DNA from 4 places in the Rhizobium sp. AP16 genome. Region 4 is predicted to be linked to each of the others. Evidence: riboswitches for the same ligand, from Rfam matches in the RefSeq annotation. Region 4 holds a riboswitch; each other region holds the start of a gene.

Region 1 (5,132 bases), on a different contig from region 4:
ACCGCTTGCCACGCATCTCCATCTCGACATCGACGATCTTTTCCCCGTCGCCGAGACACTACAACTGCTACGCTTTGCCGATCTGGAAGGTGGCGACATTCGACTGACGGCACCGGGCCTGCGCTTCTTCGACAGCGATGTCGACGAACGCAAGCGCCTGTTCGAGCAGCATCTCGCCACCTATGTGCCGCTTGCCGCCCATATCCGCCGTGTTCTCGACGAGCGGCCGACGCACCGCGCGCCGGCCCGGCGTTTTCGCGACGAGCTCGAGGACTACATGTCGGAGGACTATGCCGATACCACGCTGAAAGCCGTGACAAACTGGGCTCGTTACGCCGAATATTTTGCTTATGACGAGAATGCCGACCTGTTCACACTCGAAAACCCAAGTTGAGGGCGACACTCGATCATGGCCGACCATTGGCACTCCGCAATGGTCGGCATTGCTCATGGCTTTCCGATCGTGCACCCTGCCGTCGCACGTGCGGCGGCGGATTCGTGTGAGAAGGGTAAGGCAACATGAGGCGCGAGGTCCTGCGATATCTGGTCGAGGCGCCCTTGATGTGGCTGGGCATTACGCTGCTCGCCGCCCTGATCTTTGTTGCCGACACGGTGACCAATCTGGAGATCGCCTTTGCGGTGCTCTATGTCTCGGTGATCCTCATCTCCGTGCGATCCGGCCGGCCTGGAGCCGTCATGGTCGTGGGGATCGTCTGTGCCGTCCTCACCATAGTCAGCTATTGTCTGACACGACATGGCGATTCCCAATCCGGCACGGTGAACGGGGCCATAAGCCTGCTCGCGATCGCCGCGACCACCTATCTGGCGATCAGGATCGAGGCGACCGAGGCAAGAGCCAGACAGGCGCAATCCGAACTCGCACGCATGTCGCGCATCATGACGATGGGCGAACTCAGCACCTCCATCGCCCATGAGGTCAGCCAGCCGATCACCGCGATCGTGGCCAATGGCAATGCGGCGCTCCGCTGGCTGTCGGCAACGCCTCCCGACCAGGAGGAGGCCCGGCGCGCGCTCGACAGGATCGTCAAGGATGCCGGTCGCGCCGGCGAGGTGATCGGCCGTGTCCGCAGCCTCGTTGCGCGAACATCTCCATCGCGCGACAGCATCGACATGGCCGAGACGATCTCGGAAGCGCTGGCGCTCGTCCGTAGCGATATCCGCGAAAACCATATCCTGCTGCGCACCGAACTTGCCAATGATCTACCATCCGTGACGGGCGACCGGGTTCAGCTGCAGCAGGTGATCCTGAACTTCGTCATCAATGCCATCGAAGCGATGGCGGGCGTCGATGCGGAGAAACGCGAACTGCTGGTCAGCGCCGCAGCTGACGACAGGAAGATAACCATCAGCGTGCGCGACACCGGCATGGGCGTGCCGCCAGCCGCTTCCGACAGGATGTTCGAAGCCTTCTTCACGACCAAGACGACAGGAATGGGGATGGGGCTGGCGATCAGCCGGTCGATCGTCGAGGCGCATGGCGGTGCGGTCTATACGGCGCCCAACTTCCCGCATGGCGCGGTGTTCGGCTTCATCCTGCCGTCGGATACCGGAGCAAGAGGATGATCATGCCGGAGCAGAAACCGACCATTTATGTCATCGACGACGATCCCTCCGTCCGGGATGGGCTGGACAGCCTCCTGCGCTCAGTCGGCTATGACGTCAGCAGCTTCGCATCGCCACGGGATTTCCTGAAGCATCGACGATCCGACGGTCCGTCCTGCCTTGTCCTTGACGTCAGGATGCCGGATGCAAGCGGCCTTGATTTCCAGGACGAGCTGGCAAGAACCGGCAATCCCCTGCCCATCATATTCCTGACCGGCCACGGCGATGTGCCGATGTCCGTGAGGGCGATGAAGGCCGGGGCGGTGGAGTTTCTGCTCAAGCCCTTTCGGGAACAGGATCTTCTCGACGCCATTCGGCAAGCTTTGGAAAAGGATCGCACCCGGCTTCGCCAGGACGCTGCTACGACCGATTTGCGGGAGCGATTTGCGACGCTGACGGCGCGCGAGCGTGAAGTGATGGCGCTTGTCGCCCGCGGACGCCTCAACAAGCAGATCGCCGCCGAACTCGGCCTCAGCGAAATCACCGTGAAGGTCCATCGCGGCCAGGCGATGCGCAAGATGCAGGCGGGATCCGTCGCCGATCTCATCAGAATGGCCGACGCGCTCGGATAGTCGGAATGTCTGTCCAAGGCACGATCAAAACCGTGCCTTGGCATTATGCTTTGGCCCGCCGCCTACATTGGTCGCGGCGGATGATACCGGAGCCTCAATTGAGGGCCGGGCAGCCGCGTCGATTGGCAAAGACCATGCGGTCGGGACCGCCATCATTCCAGCCACGGACAACAATGCGTCGCCCATTGTTTTCGACCGAATCAATGCGGCGGAAACCTTCCTGGCGGGCGGCATCCATAAGGTCGCGCCGGCTGCAACCACCACGGTCACCACGGTCACGATCTCTGCGCGGGCCATCCCAGTCCTGATCCTGGCGGCGGTCCCATCTTGGCGGCTGCCTGTATCCATCATCGTCGCCGTAATACTGCGCCATGGCGACAGATGGCATCAACTGCGTTGCGGCCAAGCCGGCCAACGCGATGAAAGAAACTCGTGCAAAACGTCTAAACATCCTTCGCTCCTCACTCTGATATCGATGGCATGGATGGGTGATATTGCACTCTACATGAACGCTATCCGAACAAACCGTTCATACAGTCCCAACGCGATCGTCTCCAAAAGCATCGCCCCATAATGCTGCATTTCCCCAGATATGAAAACTAGGGTTGCGTGCCGTGAAGGCAAGCGTCCGCCAGAAGCGTCGCAGGATCATATAAAGATATCTTTATATCTCTTGACGACAGCAACACATTCCGACATCCTGCGTGCCATCGTGGTTCTGCGGATCGTCTGATCCGGAGCTAAGAGGGAATTCGGTCAAGACATCTGCAATGTCCATGCCGGAGCTGCCCCCGCAACTGTAGGCGGTGAGCCGCCATCCGATCAAAGTCACTGAGGAAGACGCCTCGGGAAGACAGGATGGTGGTGACGACCCGCAAGCCAGGAGACCTGCCGCGATAGATAACGTCCACGGGCGGGGTGTCCCGGTGTGCCGCTTTGCGATCGGCACCCCTGTGCCTTTCGTCGATGCGTCATTCCAATGCCTTGCCCACAACCCTCGGGGTAAGGAAAATGACCATACTGACTGCGAATCTCGGCTTTCCACGCATCGGACGACACCGCGAATTGAAATTCGCTCTGGAATCCTGCTGGTCCAGGCAATCGGACCGCGCCGCTCTTTTCGATGTCGCCAAGACACTTCGCGCCGACAATTGGCGGCTACAGAAGGAGAAGGGGATCGCCGTAATTCCCTCCAACGACTTCTCGCTTTACGATCATGTCCTCGATACCGCCGTCATGGTCGGCGCCATCCCGGCGCTCTACGGCTGGAGGGGAGGCCCGGTCGATCTCGACACCTACTTCGCCATGGCACGCGGATCGACGGGCGGCGGCCATGGCGATTGCGGCCATGTCCACCATCATCAAGGCGCGCCGGCGCTCGAGATGACCAAATGGTTCGACACCAACTATCACTACATGGTTCCGGAAATTGGGCCGGACCAGGCTTTCGAGCTGACGGCCAACAGGCCGCTGGAAATGTTCCGGGAAGCAAGGGCGCTGGGAATCCATACGCGCCCGGTCTTGCTGGGGCCGATCACCTTGTTGAAGCTCGCCAAGAGCAAGGAGGAGGATTTCGAGCCGATCCGGCTTCTGGACCGGCTGCTTCCCGTCTATGCGAGGATACTCGCCGAACTGAGCGCGGCCGGCGCGGACTGGGTCCAGATCGACGAGCCAGCGCTCGTGCTTGATCTGACCGACGAAGACAGGAGCGCTTTCGCACACGCCTATGAGGCTTTCCACAAACTGGTGCCCAACCTCAAGATCATGGTCGCCACCTATTTCGGAGCGATCGGCGATAACCTGCCCATCGTACTCGCCAGTCCCATGGCGGGGCTGCATATCGATCTCGTCCGAGCGCCGGAACAATTGAGCGAAGTCCTGGCGAAGCTTCCGCCAAATCGCGTTCTGTCACTCGGCGTCATCGACGGCCGCAACATCTGGCGGGGCGATCTTGTGAAAGCCCTGGATCATCTGGAGCCGGTCGTTGCCGCGATTGGAGCCGACCGGGTACAAATCGCGCCTTCCTGCTCACTTCTCCATGTGCCGATCGATCTTGAGCTCGAGACGGCGCTCGATGCCGATCTTGGACGCTGGCTGGCTTTCGCGACACAGAAGCTCGACGAGGTCGTAGCTCTTGGGCGCGGTCTGTCCGACGGACGAAACGCCATCGGCGACGCCCTTGCGGCTTCTGCCACTGCCGCGGCATCGCGGGCATCCTCGCCGAAGGTTCACGATCCCGTGGTCGATGGTCGTATCAAGGGCCTCGACGCTTCCATAAAGCGCAGACAAAACGCGTTCCTTCGTCGCAAGGCTATCCAGGAAAAACGGCTCAAACTGCCCCTGTTCCCAACCACGACGATCGGGTCGTTCCCGCAGACGGCCGAGGTGCGCAAGGCCCGAGCCGCGCATGGGAAGGGAACCATGAGCTATGTGGACTACGATGCCTTCCTGAGAAAAGAGACGGAATCGGCAATCCGCTGGCAGGAGAAAATCGGCCTGGATGTCCTCGTTCACGGTGAGTTCGAACGCAACGACATGGTCCAATATTTCGGGGAGCAGCTTTCCGGGTTCGCGTTCACCCAGCATGCCTGGGTCCAGAGTTACGGCTCGCGCTATGTGCGCCCGCCGGTCATCTATGGCGACGTATCCCGCCCAAGGGCGATGACGGTCCAATGGTGGCGTTACGCCCAGTCTCTCACGGAAAAGCCCGTCAAGGGCATGCTGACCGGGCCGGTAACGATCCTGAACTGGTCTTTTGTGCGTAACGATCTTCCGCGAAGCGCGGTGTGCCGCCAGATTGCCCTTGCGATCCGGGACGAGGTTGCCGACCTTGAAGAGGCAGGCGCCTCGATGATCCAGATAGACGAGGCAGCCTTGCGCGAGGGTCTGCCGCTGCGAACGTCGGACTGGAAGATCTATCTCGACTGGGCGGTGGAA
Region 2 (5,132 bases), on a different contig from region 4:
GCGGCGTAAGTCTTTCCGCGGTAAGGCCGGCACCAAACGGCAGCCGTTCCATGATGCTCTGATGCCGGTCGCTCATCGCGCCGTCGTAGTGGGGATCGATCCCGGCGATGCGGTCGATCAGGCCGATGGCGAAGGAGGCGAACCGTCCGACAAGCGTCGGCTTTGCCCAATCGCCGTCAAAGATCAGCAGTTTCCCGCCCGGCTTCAGAACCCGATACCAGTCCGCAAATGCTTGCTCCGGCTCCGTCAGCGTCCAGACAAGATGACGGCAGACGACGGCATCATAACGCGCATCCGGTTCCATCGTCCGTTCCGCGTCAGCGAGGATAAAGCGCACACCTTCCCGCTCGGCATGTTTATGGCGGGCAACCGCAAGCATCGCTTCGGAGAAATCGAGCGCCGTCACCTGATGCCCGCGAGAAAGCAGCACGTTTGTCACTTCGCCAGTGCCGCAGGCAAGCTCGAGCACCTTTTGCGGTTCGCGGCCAAGACCGCGCTGAACCGCAGTGGCCCATGCATTCAGTTCCGGCCCAGGAGGAATGCGATGACCGAAGGCAAGGTCGAAAGTTTTCGACCGTTCGGACCAGTACTCGCGGATGTCTTCCTTCAGATGATGATTGCGGCCCTGCATGTTTACGACGCCCTAACCTTGGCGCTTTCAAGCTGAGCCTCATCGATGACCCGCAATGGCCGGCGTGGAACTGCCGACGCCCGGTAGCGGATAAAGCAACCGCCATCACTATCATGCTCCACCTCCACCTCCACGCCGAACACATCGCGGATGCATTCGGCCGTCAGCACTTCATTCGGCGTACCGAGTGCCACCAGCCGCCCGCCGTTCATGACGGCAAGGCGATCACAGAACATGGCAGCGTGATTGAGGTCGTGCAGGGCCGCGACCACGGTCAGATCCTGCCGGCGCACGAGATCGAGCAGGCCGATCTGGTGACCGATGTCGAGATGGTTCGTCGGCTCGTCGAGGAGCAGGATCTTCGGCTGCTGCGCGAGCGCGCGGCCGATATGCAGCCGCTGGCGCTCGCCGCCCGAAAGCGTGTGCCACAGCCGGCCGGAAAGATGGAGCATGTCGACATTGGTAAGGGCAGCTTCGACGATCGCGTCATCCGTCGCCGACCAAGGCGACAACGCTCCGAGATAGGGCGTGCGGCCGAGTTCTACGGCCTGTCTGGCGGTAATCCGCTCCCCGGTGTCTGCCTGTTGCTCCACCAAGGCCAGACGCCGAGAAAGCTCGCGCCGGCCGAGAGAGCGGATTGGCGTGCCGTCCACAAAAATCTCGCCGGTCTTCGGCTTGCGGATGCCGGACAGCATCAGCATCAGGCTGGTCTTGCCCGATCCATTCGGCCCGATGATGCCGAGAAACTCGCCTGTGCGAACATCAAGCGATATGTCCCGCACGATGGCTTGCCCACCGGCATTCCACGAAACATTCCTTGCCGACAGGGTCATGCGCGCGCCCTCTTCTGGCTCAAAATCAAGGCGAAGGCGGGCGCGCCGACAAGAGCGGTGATCACTCCGATCGGCAGGACCTGGCCATGGATCAGCGTGCGCGACAGGATATCAGCCGCGATCATGAAAATGGCGCCGATCAGAGCAGCTGCCGGCAGAAGCACGCCATGACGGACGCCGACCAACATCCGCGCCGCGTGCGGTATGACCAGCCCGACAAAGCCGATGGAGCCGACGATGGACACCATGACAGCGGTCATCATCGCGGATGTGCCCACGAGCACCAGATAGGTACGGCGCACCGAAATACCGAGCGAAGCTGCCGATTCTGCCCCAAAGGTAAACGCGTCGAGCGACCGGGCATGCCAGAGGCAAACGACAAGCCCCAATAGCGCAGCCGGGATTGCCAGCCAGGCGTCGGGCCAACGCACACCGGAGAGATTGCCGAGCAGCCAGAACATGATGCCGCGCGCCTGTTCGGCCGTCGCCGCCTTGGTGACAATGAAGGAGGTGAGCGCGTTGAAGAGTTGCGAGCCCACGACCCCTGCCAGGATGATCGCGGCCGTTCCGCGCCCCGCCCTGACAGCCAGCAATGCGACGAGAGCGAAGGCGACGAGCGCACCGAGGAAAGCCCCCATCGGCATCGTCAGGAAACCCGCGCCCAGACCGAGGATCGCGACACCGACGGCGCCGGTAGAGGCGCCGGCGGAAATGCCGAGGATGTAAGGATCGGCCAGCGGATTGCGCAGCAGCGATTGCAGCACGACACCGGACAGGGCAAGCGCCGTGCCGCAACAGGCGGCCACCACCGCGCGGCTCAGCCGATAGCTCCAGACGATACCCTCATCGATCGGCTCGAGCGGATAGCCAGCACCCCAAAGCCGATTGGCCACGGTCTTGGCGACGGTCTCAAGCGGGATCGAGGTCTCGCCGATCGCCGCACCCAGCCAGAGCGCGGCAACAAGAATGGCGAGCGCCAAGGCGACGGCACCCGTTCGTCCGATCGATGAAAGGGCGCGGTTCACTGCGTCAGGCCGGCCGCGGCGATAGCATCAGCAAGTGCCTCGATGCCTTCGATCGTACGGATGGTCGGGTTCATCGCCTGCGCATCCATCTCGAAGACATGGCCACTTTTGACGGCGGGCATCAGGCTCGCGACAGGGTCCTTTTCCAGGAATTTGCGCTTGGCCTCCGCGCTATCCAGCGGATAGCGACGGCGTTCCATCGCAGCCGCCACGATCATGCTTGGATTGGCCTTGGCAATCGTCTCCCAGCCGACCGTCGGCCACTCATCATCGGTCTCGATGATATTCTTGATGCCGAGCGCCGACATGATGTAGCCCGGCGCGCCATTGCGGCCCGCCACGTAGGGATCGGCATCCTTGGCGCTGGAGAACCAGAAGACGGCAGAAAGCTTGCCCTGTGCGGAAGAAACCTTGGCGCGGGCTGCCGCTTCGCGCTGCTTGAGATCGGCGACCACTTCCTCGCCTTTGTCCTGCACATTGTAGATCTTCGCGAGATCGCGGATCTCCTGATAGACGAGATCCATAGTGAAGACCTGATGGCGGACGCCATCGCTGGAGCCGGAGTTCTCCTTGCCGACGCAATCGGACGGCGATGTATAGACCGGGATGCCTAGCTCCTCGAACTGTTCCGGCTTGGCGACCACGCCTTCCGGTCCCACCTGCCACTGGAACTGAACGGTGACGATATCCGGCTTCTTTCCGACGACGCTTTCGAAGCTCGGATCGTTGTCGGCAAGGCGCTCGATCTTGGCGTTGACGTCCTCATAGCCCTTGAGAACCGGTCCAACCCAGAGTGCGGTGCCGACCACCTTGTCGGCAACACCGAGGCTGTAGAGGATTTCCGTTGTGCTCTGGCCGATAGAGACCGTGCGCGACGGCGCCTTCTGGATGGTGATCTGCCGGCCGCAGTTCTGGAGCGTAAGAGGGTAGCTGGTTTCCGCAGCTCCCGCCTGCCCCGGCAAGCCGGCGACGATCAACGACATCGCGAATAGGCCGGCGCGCAATGGCCGCTTGAAAATGGTCTTCATCATAATTCCCCGAAGTGATGTGAACGCCGCCCGAAAAGGGCGGTGGTGAAAGTCAGAATGCCCAACAGGCATTCCGAGCGGTCGAATGATCGTCAAAATTCGGGGAAGGCAGCGCATCAAGGCGCTGCGAAGCGTGAAGGATGGTCATGTCCTGCTCCTGTTTCGGGCATCCCCGCCCGTGACAATGGATAGATCTTCGACGGCAGGTCTCCTGGCTCACGGATATCAGTCGTCCATCTGCCTTCCCGCGCCTGATCGGCGTAGTGGCATGGCGCCTTTCGGCACCACGAGGATGGACGGCAATCCGCTTACAGTTGCGGGGGCAGCCACGGTCTTGGTCCCTTTTGGGTCGTCCTCACCGTGTTCCCTATTAATCCCCTCGGAGTCATCGTCGGGGAACCGTCGCTTCCAGTTATGCCAAGCACGACGGTTGCGTCAAGCCGCGAAGTCGCCCACTTGAAAATACCCCTCGCGGCCAAGCCTCCGACCATCATCGATCTGGATATCATGATAAATTCCCATAGTTACGTAATAACATTACGTTTGCTACCAAACTTTCTGAGAGCTGTCCAGTTTGCACGATCCGTTTTATGAAATGCTGTGGAATAGTCGCCGAGACTGGCGTGACTAAGCAATGCGATAGGTGACGGCTGCCTGCCGGTTTGGCGCAGATATGATGATCGGGCTACAGATATCTCGGGCTTGATTTCATACGAAATCCGGACTGAGGCACCGTGATACCAAGTTCACTCCCTTGGAAGGCCCTCCGGCCGGAGATGCTTCTTGAGCGCGGCGATGCGGAAGATGGCGTTCGGAGCGCCATATCCCCGATAGTCATTGCGCTGAACGATCTCGAAGAAGAAGCCCTCACCGAAGGTGCCGCTATAGAGCTGAAAGAATTCGCCATGCTCGTCACGGTCATAGAGAATATTCTCCACTTTCAGCCGCTCAGTCAGCTCAGGATCGAGACCAAAGCGGGCTTCGACGTCACCGTAATAGTTCGGCGAGATCGGCAGAGGCTGAAAACCATTCTTCCGCAGCGCTTCGGCCGTCTTGAAGATGTCGGCGGTCTGGAAAGCGAGGTGCTGTACGCCAGAGCCGAATTTTTCTGCGATGAAGTGACCGGCCAGCGTGCGGCGGTTCTCTGCCCCGTTCAAAGTAATCCGCAGCGTGCCGGCGTCATTCTCCACCACCTGGCTGCGCACCACGCCGGCCGGATCGATGATGTCGACCATCGGCGTCTTGTGGGTCTCGAAGATCGAACTGTAGAAGAGAAGCCAGGTCAGCATCTCGTCATAGGCAACCGTCTGGGCGATATGGTCGACATGCAGGAGGTGGGCCGGAGCGACCTCCACGTCGTCCTCGACGGTCAGAAAATCGATTTCGGCGAAATGGCCGAGATCGCCCTTGTCGTCGATGAGATAGATCAATCCGCCGCCCACGCCGCGGATCGCCGGCATCTCCACTTCGCCCGGGGCAACCGGCTGGCCGAAGGGCTCGGCGCCGAGAGCGACCGCCCGAGCAAGCGCGGCCTGGGCATCGTCTACGATGAGCGCCATCGCATAGGCCGAAGTGCCATGTACGGCGAAGGAAGAATTGGCAAATCCGGCGCTGT
Region 3 (5,132 bases), on a different contig from region 4:
CGACGATGGCGGCGAAGCGATCGAGAAGGGCGGAGGAGGGGGCGGCGCTGCTCATGGCGTGTCCTTTACCGAATTGCGTGTGGTCGGATTTACTCTCTCGGCGCGGCCGCGCGCTGCAGCCGGTCGTTGATGGCCTCGCCGAGGCCTTCGTCGGGAATGCTGGAAAAGGCGATGGTCGCAGCACCGCTGGCATCGGCGCGCTTCATGAAGTCGAAGAGATTGGCGGCGGCTTCAGCAAGATCGCCGGACGGGCTGAGGTCGAGCACGACGGCCGCCGTCTCGATCCCGGCAATATCGGGCTTGCCGAAACGGATCAGCGCTTCGCCGGAGGAAACTGCGGTCGCGTCGAGCCGCACAGCGGCACCCGGCGCATAATGGGAAGCCAGCATCCCCGGTGCTTCGATGGCTGCCGACGCACCATTCTTGCGCTTGAGCGATTGGCCCGCGACCCGCTCGATCTCGTCTGCCGCCAGCCCGCCGGGCCTGAGCAGGCGCATCTCGCCGTGCTCGACCTTGACGATGGTCGACTCGACGCCGACGACCGAAGCCCCGGCATCGAGGATCAGCGAAATCCGCTCGCCGAGATCGTCATGGACATGATCGGCACTAGTGGCGCTGATCTTGCCGGAGGTATTGGCGCTGGGGGCGGCAAGCGGTCGTCCGAAGGCGCGGATCAGCTCGCCGGCAAAGCCCTGCGGTATCCGGATGCCGACCGTATCGAGCCCGGCGGTCGCCAGCGGATGAATGTCGCTTTCCGGGCGCAGCGGTAAAACCAGCGTCAGCGGACCGGGCCAGAAGGCTTCCGCCAGCTTTCGCGAAACGGGATCGAAGATCGCGTAGCGCTCGGCCATGGCGAGGTCGCTCATGTGGCAGATCAGCGGATTGAAGCGTGGCCGTCCCTTGGTCTCGTAGATACGGGTGATGGCGGCGGGGTTGGTGGCGTCGGCGGCGAGCCCGTAGACCGTCTCGGTCGGCAGCCCGATCGGCAGACCTTCGGCGAGAGTTGCCGTTGCCGCCGCTATTGCCGCCTCTGGATGCTGGAGAATGTCTATATGTCGCGCCATGGCCTGACCGATTGCCGTTCAGGCCGTTCTTATGCTTTTCAAGTTTGGGGATCAATGATCAAAGCTGGCGAATGATGTCGCGGAGCTGTTCGTTGCGCGCGCCGAGCAGCAACACATTGCGGATGGCGATCTGCGGATCGTGTGTGTGGAAGAGCACGCCGTTGCCGCGCACCTCGCGATTGATCGTCAGCTTCTTCTTCGAAGCGTCCTCATCCGGCCTTATAGCGACGGCGAAATACATCCGCGAATATTTCAGGCTGATGTCTTCGAAGAAATTATCGTTCTGGCCGAGGCGGGCGAAGAAATTGGCGATGTAGAAAGCCCAGCTCACTTCCTCGTACTGCGCAAATTGCGTCCGCGCGGCGGTGACATGGCAATAGCCGAGATGCGGTGTGTCCCTGAGCGTGTGATGGAAAATCAGTTTCGGAAAGCGGATCGACTGGTGAAAGCTATTGAGCCGGCCATGGGTTGTCTCGCCGGCGTTTCTGAGCTTGGTTGCCGTGCGTTCGGCCACTTCCTCGAAGGTGAGGTAACGCCGTTCTTCGGCGAGCCAATGCGTCTTGTCGCGATTGATACGCCCGGTGCGCAGGAATTCCGTATACCCCGGTGCCGGCAGCGTCGGCTCCGGGTCGGCGGGTTTCTTGGCATCGAAATATCTGAGCTTTGCCATGCCGGCTCGCGATGGAGATCTGGATACCGAATGATAGATCATCTAGCTTGAGCCGGGCTTGCTGATGGATCGCTGAAGAGGACCAGAACCATGCCCGGCATTACCGATCTCAAGCTGCTGCTTGCCGGCATGAAGCCGGATCTCGTCGAGGGCGAGTTCGTCTATTGCAGTGTGCCGGCCTCGTCGCTGGCGGATTACATTCATATGAATCCGGTTGGACTGTTTCAGGAAAGGGAAGGTGTGACGCTGATCCTGCCGGTCGAGGTGGCCCGACAAGCGGGGCTCCCGGCCGAGCCTGCGATGCGGATGATCACCCTCGACATTCACTCCTCGCTGGAAGCCGTGGGTCTCACGGCTGCGCTTGCGACGGCGCTGGGAAACGAGAGGATCAGCGCCAATGTCGTTGCCGGCTATTACCATGATCATATCTTCGTGCCGGCGGCCGATGCCGGGCGCGCAATGGCGGCACTGCAGGCGCTTTCCGTCGTGTAATATCCGCTCTGAAGCCTGTTCGCTGACGGGTCTGTCGCAATTAAGACAAGGCGCCGCGGACGCAGAGAGGCCGGCGCGGGAAACGATGCTCTTCACAGGAGCATAAGGATTTGAATTATCTTCCGATATTTCGGCCGCGAGGTCTCTGCGAAACTCTTCTTGGGCCTGTCGTCAATTTCGAAGCGGATGTCGCATTGCAGCAGAGCGGCGAGAGGGGCGCAGATTATGATGGTATCAATCTCAAGGTGCCGCCCGCTAGGGGGGCGGAGAATTGGGAAGCCGGTCGAAATCCGGCGCTGCCCCCGCAACGGTGGTGGAGTAAGGCATGGCGAATGAAGCCACTGGGCTTAAGACAGCCTGGGAAGGTGCCATGGGGTCCTTTGGGGGACCGCTCCAGAGCCCGGAAACCAGCCTTGGGGAGACTGATTTACTGACCGCGGCGGGCGGTCGGGACATTGCGTTGCGGTCGTTCGCGGCCGATCGTGCATGTCCTCTGCCTGCTGATCGCTACCGCGCAAGGATAGGCAAATGGACATCAGCAGCAACGTTTTGCGGCAATTGAAGAACCGCCGCGAGGGCTTCAGCCTGGAGCAGCCCTTCTACACCGATCCGGATTATTTCAAGCTCGATATGGAAATGATCTATTATCGCGACTGGCTGTTCATCGGCCATGATTGCGAAGTGCCGCGCGCCGGCAACTATTTCACCGTCCAGATCGGCGATTATCCCGTCGTCATCGTTCGTGGCCGCGATCAGGTCATCCGCGCCTTCCACAATAGCTGTCGCCATCGCGGCTCGCGCGTGTGCACGTCCGAGCGCGGCTCTTCGGCAAAGCTCGTCTGCCCCTATCATCAGTGGACCTACGAACTGAACGGGAGCCTGCTCTTTGCCCGCCATATGCCGGAGGATTTCGACAAGAGCGAGTTCTCGCTGAAGCCGGTCCATTGCGAAAGCATTGGCGGCTATATCTTCATCTGCCTTGCAGATCAGGCGCCGGACTTTGCGCCGTTCCGCGCCATGGTCGAGCCCTATCTCGTCCGCCACCGCCTCGGCGAGACCAAGGTCGCCTTCGAAAGCACGATCATCGAGAAGGGCAACTGGAAGCTCGTCTGGGAAAACAATCGCGAATGCTATCATTGCGCGGCCAATCATCCCGAACTCTGCCGCACCTATCCGGAAGCACCGAGCGCGACCGGCGTGCAGGGCGCCAAGGACGATCCGGTGATTTCGGAGCATTGGGCGAAGTGCGAGGCGGCGAATCTTCCAAGCGAATTCCGCATGTCGCCGTCCGGCCAGTTCCGCGCCGCACGCATGCCACTCATCCAGGATGCCGAGAGCTACACCATGTCGGGCGCGCGCGCCGTGCAGAGGCCGCTCTCCAACGATGTGCTGGAAAGCCATATCGGCACCTTGCTGCTCTTCCACTATCCGACGACGTGGAATCATGTGCTCGCCGACCATGCGATCACCTTCCGCGTGCTGCCGCTCGGTCCCGAGCAAACGCAGGTCACGACCAAATGGCTCGTCAACAAAGATGCGGTCGAAGGGGTCGACTATCGTATCGACGAACTCACCCACGTCTGGACCGAGACCAACGATCAGGACCGCCGGATCGTCGAGGAAAATGCCTTCGGCATCCGCTCGCCCGCCTACCAGCCCGGCCCCTATTCGCCGGAAGATGAAGGCGGCGTGATGCAGTTCGTCGAATGGTACGCGAATTTCATGATCAACCGGCTGCAGGGCGATCAGGCCAAGCTGTCGGCGGTTGCCTGAGTTATGAACATGACCGTCTCCCTCCGCCATCAGCACCTGGACCAGATGAAGCCCTGGAGCGACAGGCAGCATCTGCTCGAATGCCTTTCGGCAACGCCGGAAGCACCCGATGTGATGACCTTCACCTTCCGCTCCGACAAGGACAACTGGTTCCGCTATCTGCCGGGCCAGTTCGTCACCCTGGAGCTGCCGGCGGCTGCGGAGCCGGTCATGCGTACCTATACGCTGTCCTCGACCCCGTCGCGCCCGCTCTCGGTCGCCATTACGGTCAAGGCGCAGAAGGACAGCATTGGCACGCGCTGGATGTTCGAGAACCTGAAGCCCGGCATGCGTGTCAAGGCTTTCGGTCCGCTCGGCGATTTCAGCCATATCCGTCATCCCGGCGAAAAATATCTCTTCGTTTCCGCCGGCTCCGGCGTCACGCCGATGATGGCGATGACGCGCTACATGTCCGATACCGCGCCGCTATCCGACATCACCTTCATCAATTGCTCGCGCAGCCCCGCCGACATCATCTTCCGTTCGGAGCTGGAATATCTCGCGCGCTTCATGCCGAACCTCGATCTCGGCTTCATTGTCGAAGGCTGTGGCCGCACCGATCTCTGGTCGGGGCTGAAGGGCCGCATCGACAAGGCGAAGATCGGGCTGCTGGCGCCCGATTTCATGGACCGCACGATCTTCTGCTGCGGCCCGGAAGTCTTCATGGACGCCGTCCGTTCCATGCTGGTAGCCCACGGCTTCGACATGACGCGCTATCATCAGGAAAGCTTCCAGCCGGCGCAGGCGGCAACGCCGCTGGCCGAAGTCAGCGATGACGCCTCGACGGAAGCGGCGACTTCGATCAGCTTCACCATGGCTGGCAAGGATGTTCCCTGTGCGCCGGGCCAGACGATCCTACAAGCCGCGCGCGGCGCTGGCGTGCGTATCGGCGCGGCCTGCGAGTCGGGCCTCTGCGGCACCTGCCGGGTGATGAAGCTCTCGGGCGAGGTCGAGATGAGCCACAATGGCGGTATTCTCGATGACGAGATCGAGGAAGGTTATATCCTCGCCTGCTGTTCGCGTCCTAAGACGGATGTGCAGATCGAAGCCTAAAAATCCTGGTAGTTCAATTCATTGATCTCGACCGGTTCCGA
Region 4 (5,132 bases):
CGGAGATACTCTTCCACTCCTCAACCCCAATCACGCCCCTGCCCGGCCACCAGATCCCGGCCTTCATCAGCGGTGATGCCGTTGCCGGCTTCTCTGCCCCCGACAGCATCGCCTCGGCATAGCCAAGAAACGCCCGCGAATTCGCATCCCCGCCTTCGATCAGGTAGGACCACAGCGCATTGAGATCATCGAGCGCGATATTGGAAAACGGCATCAGCCCCGGATCGGACTTCGAATCCCCCGGCAGCACGGCGATCAGCGTACCGCTACGCGCAGCACAAGCATGCAGCGCCTCGAGCGCATAGTGGAAATAGCTGGCACCTCCAAGCGCCCGGACGATGATCAGCTTCGCATGCCTTGCTGTCCGCTCGACATAGGTATCGACCGACATCGGATGCTTGAGGCTCATCAGGCTGGCGAGCCGCAGCGAATAGCCAGCCTCTCCCTGCCCATGGGCGGCGGCGATTGCCGCAAGCTCGGTATCGGCCGCCGACAGGAACAGGATATCACCCGGCGACTGACCGAGATCGATCGCCTCCTCGCCGTCGCTGATCGTTCCCTTTTGCGCTAGGAGGAGATGCATGGCTCTGCCTTAGACCAAAGCCTCGATCGACTTGCGCACGATCCCTTCGTCCATCTCATGCAGCCCGATCACCACCAGCCGCGTGGCGCGCGCTTCGCCCGGCGTCCATGCGCGGTCGAAATAATGGTCGATGCGGCTGCCGACGGCCTGGATCTGCAGGCGCATCGGCTTGCCGGGCACATCGGCAAAACCCTTGAGACGCAGGACATCATGTTCGGAAATCACGCCCTTCAGCTTTTCGATGAACGAAGTGGGATCGGCGATCGGGCCGAGCTCGACGACGAAGCTGTCGAATTCGTCGTGATCGTGCGGTGCGCCGTCCTCGTGTTCCAGCTCATGATGCGATTTGCGGTTGGCGATATCGGCTTCCGTGCCGATGCCGAGGCCGAGCAGGATGGCGGCCGGGACGTCACCATTCTTCGCCTCGATGATCGTCGGCTTGCGCACGGTGCGCGACGCGACTTCGGCGCGGACGCGGCCAAGGCCGGCGACGTCGATCAGGTCGGTCTTGTTGAGAACGATCAGGTCGGCGCAGGTGAGCTGATCCTCGAACAGTTCCTCGATCGGGCTTTCGTGATCGAGCGAATCGTCCTCGACGCGACGGGCTTCGACGGCGTCGTGATCATCGGCGAAACGGCCGGCGGCGACGGCGGCGCTATCGACCACGGTGATGACGCCGTCGACGGTGACCTGGGTGCGGATATCCGGCCAGTTGAAGGCCGCGACCAGCGGCTGCGGCAGCGCCAGGCCGGATGTCTCGATGACGATATGATCGGGGCGCACGTCGCGCTCCAGAAGCTTGGTCATGGTCGGAATGAAGTCATCGGCGACAGTGCAGCAGATGCAGCCGTTGGTCAGCTCGATGATATCGTCCTCGGTGCAGTTCTCCGCGCCGCAGCCCTTCAGCACGTCGCCATCGACGCCGAGATCGCCGAATTCATTAATGATCAGGGCGATCTTCTTGCCGCCGGCGTTCTGCAACAGATTGCGGATCATCGTCGTCTTGCCGGCGCCAAGGAAGCCGGTGATGACGGTGGCGGGAATCTTTTCCTGGTTCATGCGGATTAACCCTTCATTTTCAGCGGCAGTCCCGCCGCGATAAAATAGACTTCGGCGCTTGCCGCCGCGATCATCTGGTGCAGCCGGCCGGCATGATCGCGAAACTCGCGCGCCATGCGGTTTTCCGGCACGATGCCGAGCCCGACCTCGTTGGAAACGAGAACGAGCCGCGACTTGGCCTTCGGCAGAAATTCGGTGAGAGCGGAAAACTCCGCCGCGATATTACGCTCGGCCATCATCAGGTTGGTGACCCAGAGCGTCAGGCAATCAACGAGAACGGCACGATCATCGCCGTCGATCGCCGCCAGCCGTGCCGTGAGGTCGAGTGGCTCTTCATGCGTCGTCCAGAGGTCGCCGCGATCATTGCGATGCTGTGCAATGCGATCGCGCATCTCTTCATCCCAGGCCTGCCCGGTCGCCACATAATGACGGTCAAGACCGGTATCGGAGATCAGGGATTCGGCGAATCGGGATTTGCCGGAGCGCGCGCCGCCGAAAACGAAGACAGCGCGGGATGGGGGGGATGACATTAGCTATTACCGCCCCCGCACGATCGGGCAGATCGGCACAAAGCAGCTAGGCCCGAAAAGCCGGCGCTTACGCGCGAAAAATTCGTTTGGCGCCATGACAACCTCCGTGCTGGCAACGAGACATGCGTCCCAAAATAGGCTTTGCGCCCGGTACGCATGGCAGGTCTCCTGGCTCGCGGGTAAGGTGCAGCAAGCGGAGGCGAACCGAAACCGGTCGCCCCCGCTCATGCACCAGCGGATCTTCCTCGCCTTCCCGGCAGATCATCATGAAAAAGCGGACGATTCGTAGATATTAGAGGCGTCCAGCCCTGGTTGATCATGATGCCACGCCAGTGGCTTTTTCCGGCTCTGAAGCTGTTTCCACTCGCCCGCACCATTGCGAACTGTCAGCGAAATGCCCCACAACCGAATGGAAAACCCTGACCGCTCTACAGTCGCGGGGTCGGCTGTGATGAGAACGCCCGGATTGGGTCCGTCCCTTCACATTCCCTTTTCATCCCATGCGACAGATCGCCGCTCGGGAACCATTCGTTATGCTGCAATGATTAGGCTTTCGGCCCTGGCAAGTCAATCAAGGCTGCCTATGCGACATCGGCTGTTCCAACAGCGAAAATAGCTCGGGAACCACTGATCGCGCAGTCTTTTTGCCGTAATTGTTTGATGTTAGGAGTTTATGGAAGCCAGGTATATAAACCTGAGCACGAAACTATCGTCAGTTCCCCATGTTGCAGAAATTTCAACCACGCCGTCTTGGTGTTCTCTCCGCCTTTTTCAGCGCTAGCCGGCTGAGAGCGCTTTTTCGTCGTGGCGAGCTAGGGCTCGTCATTGCCGGCGCTTTCGTCGGCGTCACCTCCGGCTGCGCCGTCACGGCGATGAGTCTCATTTCGCGCGAGCTGCACAGCCTCGTCTACGGCATCCCCGATGACGACCGGCTGAGCTCGGCCGCCATGCAGATTACCGACAAGTCGCTGCTGCTGATCGCCCCGATCGCCGGCGGCATCCTGCTCGGTTTGATGATCCTCATTATGTCACGCACCCGCAAAAAGCCGATGATCGACCCGATCGAGGCCAATGCGCTCCACGGCGGCCGCCTGTCGCTCACCGACAGCATCCTCGTCGCCGTGCAGAACCTGATCTCCAACGGTTTCGGCGCCTCTGTCGGGCTGGAGGCCGGCTATACCCAGCTCGCTGCCGGTATCGCCTCGAAATTCGGCTACAAGATGCAGTTCCGACGCGCCGATCTTCGGATGCTGGTCGGCTGCGGTGCGGCCGGCGCCATTGCCGCCGCCTTCAATGCACCGCTCACCGGCGCCTTCTATGCCTTCGAGCTGATCATCGGCACCTATTCCATCCTGACGCTGACCCCGGTCGTCGTCTCGGCGCTGATCTCGACCTTCATCGCCCGTATGCTTGCCGGCGATGATTTCGCCATCGATGTCGGCCGGTTCGGTGCCGTAGTCCCCGCCGACTATATCCCGGCCATCCTGCTCGGCGGCTTCTGCGCCGGCGTCGGCATCCTGATCATGCAGGGCGTTGCCTTCGTCGAGGAACTTGCGCGCAAGAGTTCGATTGCGCCCCCCTTTCGCCCGGCGCTCGGCGGTTTGGTCGTCGGCCTTCTGGCGCTGATCTCACCGCAGGTTCTCTCCGCCGGCCATGGCGCACTGCATCTGAACCTCGGCAGCGAAGTCACCCTATGGGGACTGGCGAGCCTCCTCCTGCTGAAGTCGCTTGCCTCCGCGGTTTCGATCGGCTCCGGCTTCAGGGGCGGCCTGTTCTTCGCCTCGCTGTTCATGGGCGCGCTGCTCGGCAAGATCTTCGCCTATTGCGCTCCCTATTTCGATCACACCACGCTGACGCCGGTCATCTACGCCGTCGTCGGTATGAGTTCGCTTGCGGTCGCCATCATCGGCGGGCCGCTAACCATGACTTTCCTGGCGCTGGAAATCACCGGCGATTTCCCGATTACGGCACTGGTGCTGGCGGCCGTCATCACCTCGTCGCTGGTGGTACGCACCACCTTCGGCTACTCCTTCGCCACATGGCGCTTCCATCTGCGCGGCGAAAGCATCCGCAGCGCCCATGACGTCGGCTGGATACGCAATTTGACGGTCGCGCGGATGATGCGCCCGGATGTACACACGGCAAAAGTCGACATGAGTATCGAGGAGTTTCGGCACGATTTTCCGATCGGCTCGGCCCAGCGCGTCATTCTGCTCGACAGGGAAGAGAAATATGCCGGCATGGTGCTGGTGCCGGACATCTATGCGAGCCCGGTCGAAAAAGACGACGAACAACACGGCCTTGCCGACTTCATCCGCCACCGCAACGACTTCCTACAGCCGCAGATGAACGCCAAGCAGGCCGCTGCTTTGTTCGACCAGACGGCAAGTGAAGCCTTGGTGGTGGTCAATGACCTCATCGAGCGCCGGGTCATCGGTCTGCTCACCGAGAGCTATACGTTGCGCCGCTACAGCGAAGAACTCGACCGCCGCCGCCGCGAGGTCTCCGGCGAGCTTTAACCCGCGAGGCTATCCAGCCAGGCCGGATCAAGCACCGCTTCCAGCTCCATCGCAATCTCGTCCAGCGCCGTCTCGACGCTGGCGCGGTAATCCATCCGCTCGCCGCTCAGACCGAAGCTTGCCAACAGCTTTGCCCGATAGGCATCGCTGCTGAAAAGCCCGTGCAGATAGGTGCCCATGATCAGGCCGTCGCCGGAGCGCGCGCCATCCGGCCGGCCGTCGATCACGGTCGAAGGCCGGTCGCAATCCTTGCCGCGCGTCACGCCGAGATGGATTTCATAGCCGAAGAGCGGCGCATCATATTCCGTGGAGAGAGCCGTGCTGTTGCGCACGGTCTTTTCTGGCGCCATCTCGGTCTCGACATCGAGCAGCCCAAGCCCCGGCGTCTCCGCGACCGATCCCTCGATGCCGAGCGGATCATGGACCATGCTGCCAAGCATC

Evidence for each region. Region 4 has a riboswitch for cobalamin ahead of cobU (bifunctional adenosylcobinamide kinase/adenosylcobinamide-phosphate guanylyltransferase). Riboswitches for the same ligand answer to the same signal wherever they lie in the genome.
Region 1: linked by a shared signal. The riboswitch ahead of metE (5-methyltetrahydropteroyltriglutamate--homocysteine S-methyltransferase) and the one ahead of cobU (bifunctional adenosylcobinamide kinase/adenosylcobinamide-phosphate guanylyltransferase) in region 4 are both predicted to bind cobalamin.
Region 2: linked by a shared signal. The riboswitch ahead of PMI03_RS07005 (ABC transporter substrate-binding protein) and the one ahead of cobU (bifunctional adenosylcobinamide kinase/adenosylcobinamide-phosphate guanylyltransferase) in region 4 are both predicted to bind cobalamin.
Region 3: linked by a shared signal. The riboswitch ahead of PMI03_RS30445 (aromatic ring-hydroxylating dioxygenase subunit alpha) and the one ahead of cobU (bifunctional adenosylcobinamide kinase/adenosylcobinamide-phosphate guanylyltransferase) in region 4 are both predicted to bind cobalamin.

What each region holds. Positions count from the first base shown of each region.
Region 1 is NZ_AJVM01000074.1:153,904-159,035, reverse strand. It holds gene PMI03_RS25775 (AAA-associated domain-containing protein) at 1-394, shown strand, start outside; gene PMI03_RS25770 (sensor histidine kinase) at 520-1,584, shown strand; gene PMI03_RS25765 (response regulator transcription factor) at 1,587-2,195, shown strand; gene PMI03_RS31215 (hypothetical protein) at 2,290-2,646, opposite strand; cobalamin riboswitch at 2,892-3,106, shown strand; gene metE (5-methyltetrahydropteroyltriglutamate--homocysteine S-methyltransferase) at 3,207-5,132, shown strand, end outside.
Region 2 is NZ_AJVM01000009.1:57,847-62,978, forward strand. It holds gene PMI03_RS06990 (class I SAM-dependent methyltransferase) at 1-631, opposite strand, end outside; gene PMI03_RS06995 (ABC transporter ATP-binding protein) at 634-1,464, opposite strand; gene PMI03_RS07000 (iron ABC transporter permease) at 1,461-2,489, opposite strand; gene PMI03_RS07005 (ABC transporter substrate-binding protein) at 2,486-3,517, opposite strand; cobalamin riboswitch at 3,701-3,936, opposite strand; gene PMI03_RS07010 (bifunctional sugar phosphate isomerase/epimerase/4-hydroxyphenylpyruvate dioxygenase family protein) at 4,264-5,132, opposite strand, start outside.
Region 3 is NZ_AJVM01000095.1:34,952-40,083, reverse strand. It holds gene PMI03_RS30470 (FAD-binding oxidoreductase) at 1-55, opposite strand, end outside; gene PMI03_RS30465 (L-threonylcarbamoyladenylate synthase) at 90-1,064, opposite strand; gene PMI03_RS30460 (DUF6656 family protein) at 1,123-1,734, opposite strand; gene PMI03_RS30455 (ACT domain-containing protein) at 1,825-2,226, shown strand; cobalamin riboswitch at 2,453-2,657, shown strand; gene PMI03_RS30445 (aromatic ring-hydroxylating dioxygenase subunit alpha) at 2,755-3,999, shown strand; gene PMI03_RS30440 (hybrid-cluster NAD(P)-dependent oxidoreductase) at 4,003-5,091, shown strand; gene PMI03_RS30435 (glycoside hydrolase family 25 protein) at 5,088-5,132, opposite strand, start outside.
Region 4 is NZ_AJVM01000065.1:337,133-342,264, forward strand. It holds gene cobN (cobaltochelatase subunit CobN) at 1-583, opposite strand, end outside; gene cobW (cobalamin biosynthesis protein CobW) at 593-1,642, opposite strand; gene cobU (bifunctional adenosylcobinamide kinase/adenosylcobinamide-phosphate guanylyltransferase) at 1,648-2,172, opposite strand; cobalamin riboswitch at 2,313-2,716, opposite strand; gene PMI03_RS19755 (chloride channel protein) at 2,895-4,691, shown strand; gene PMI03_RS19760 (cobyric acid synthase) at 4,688-5,132, opposite strand, start outside.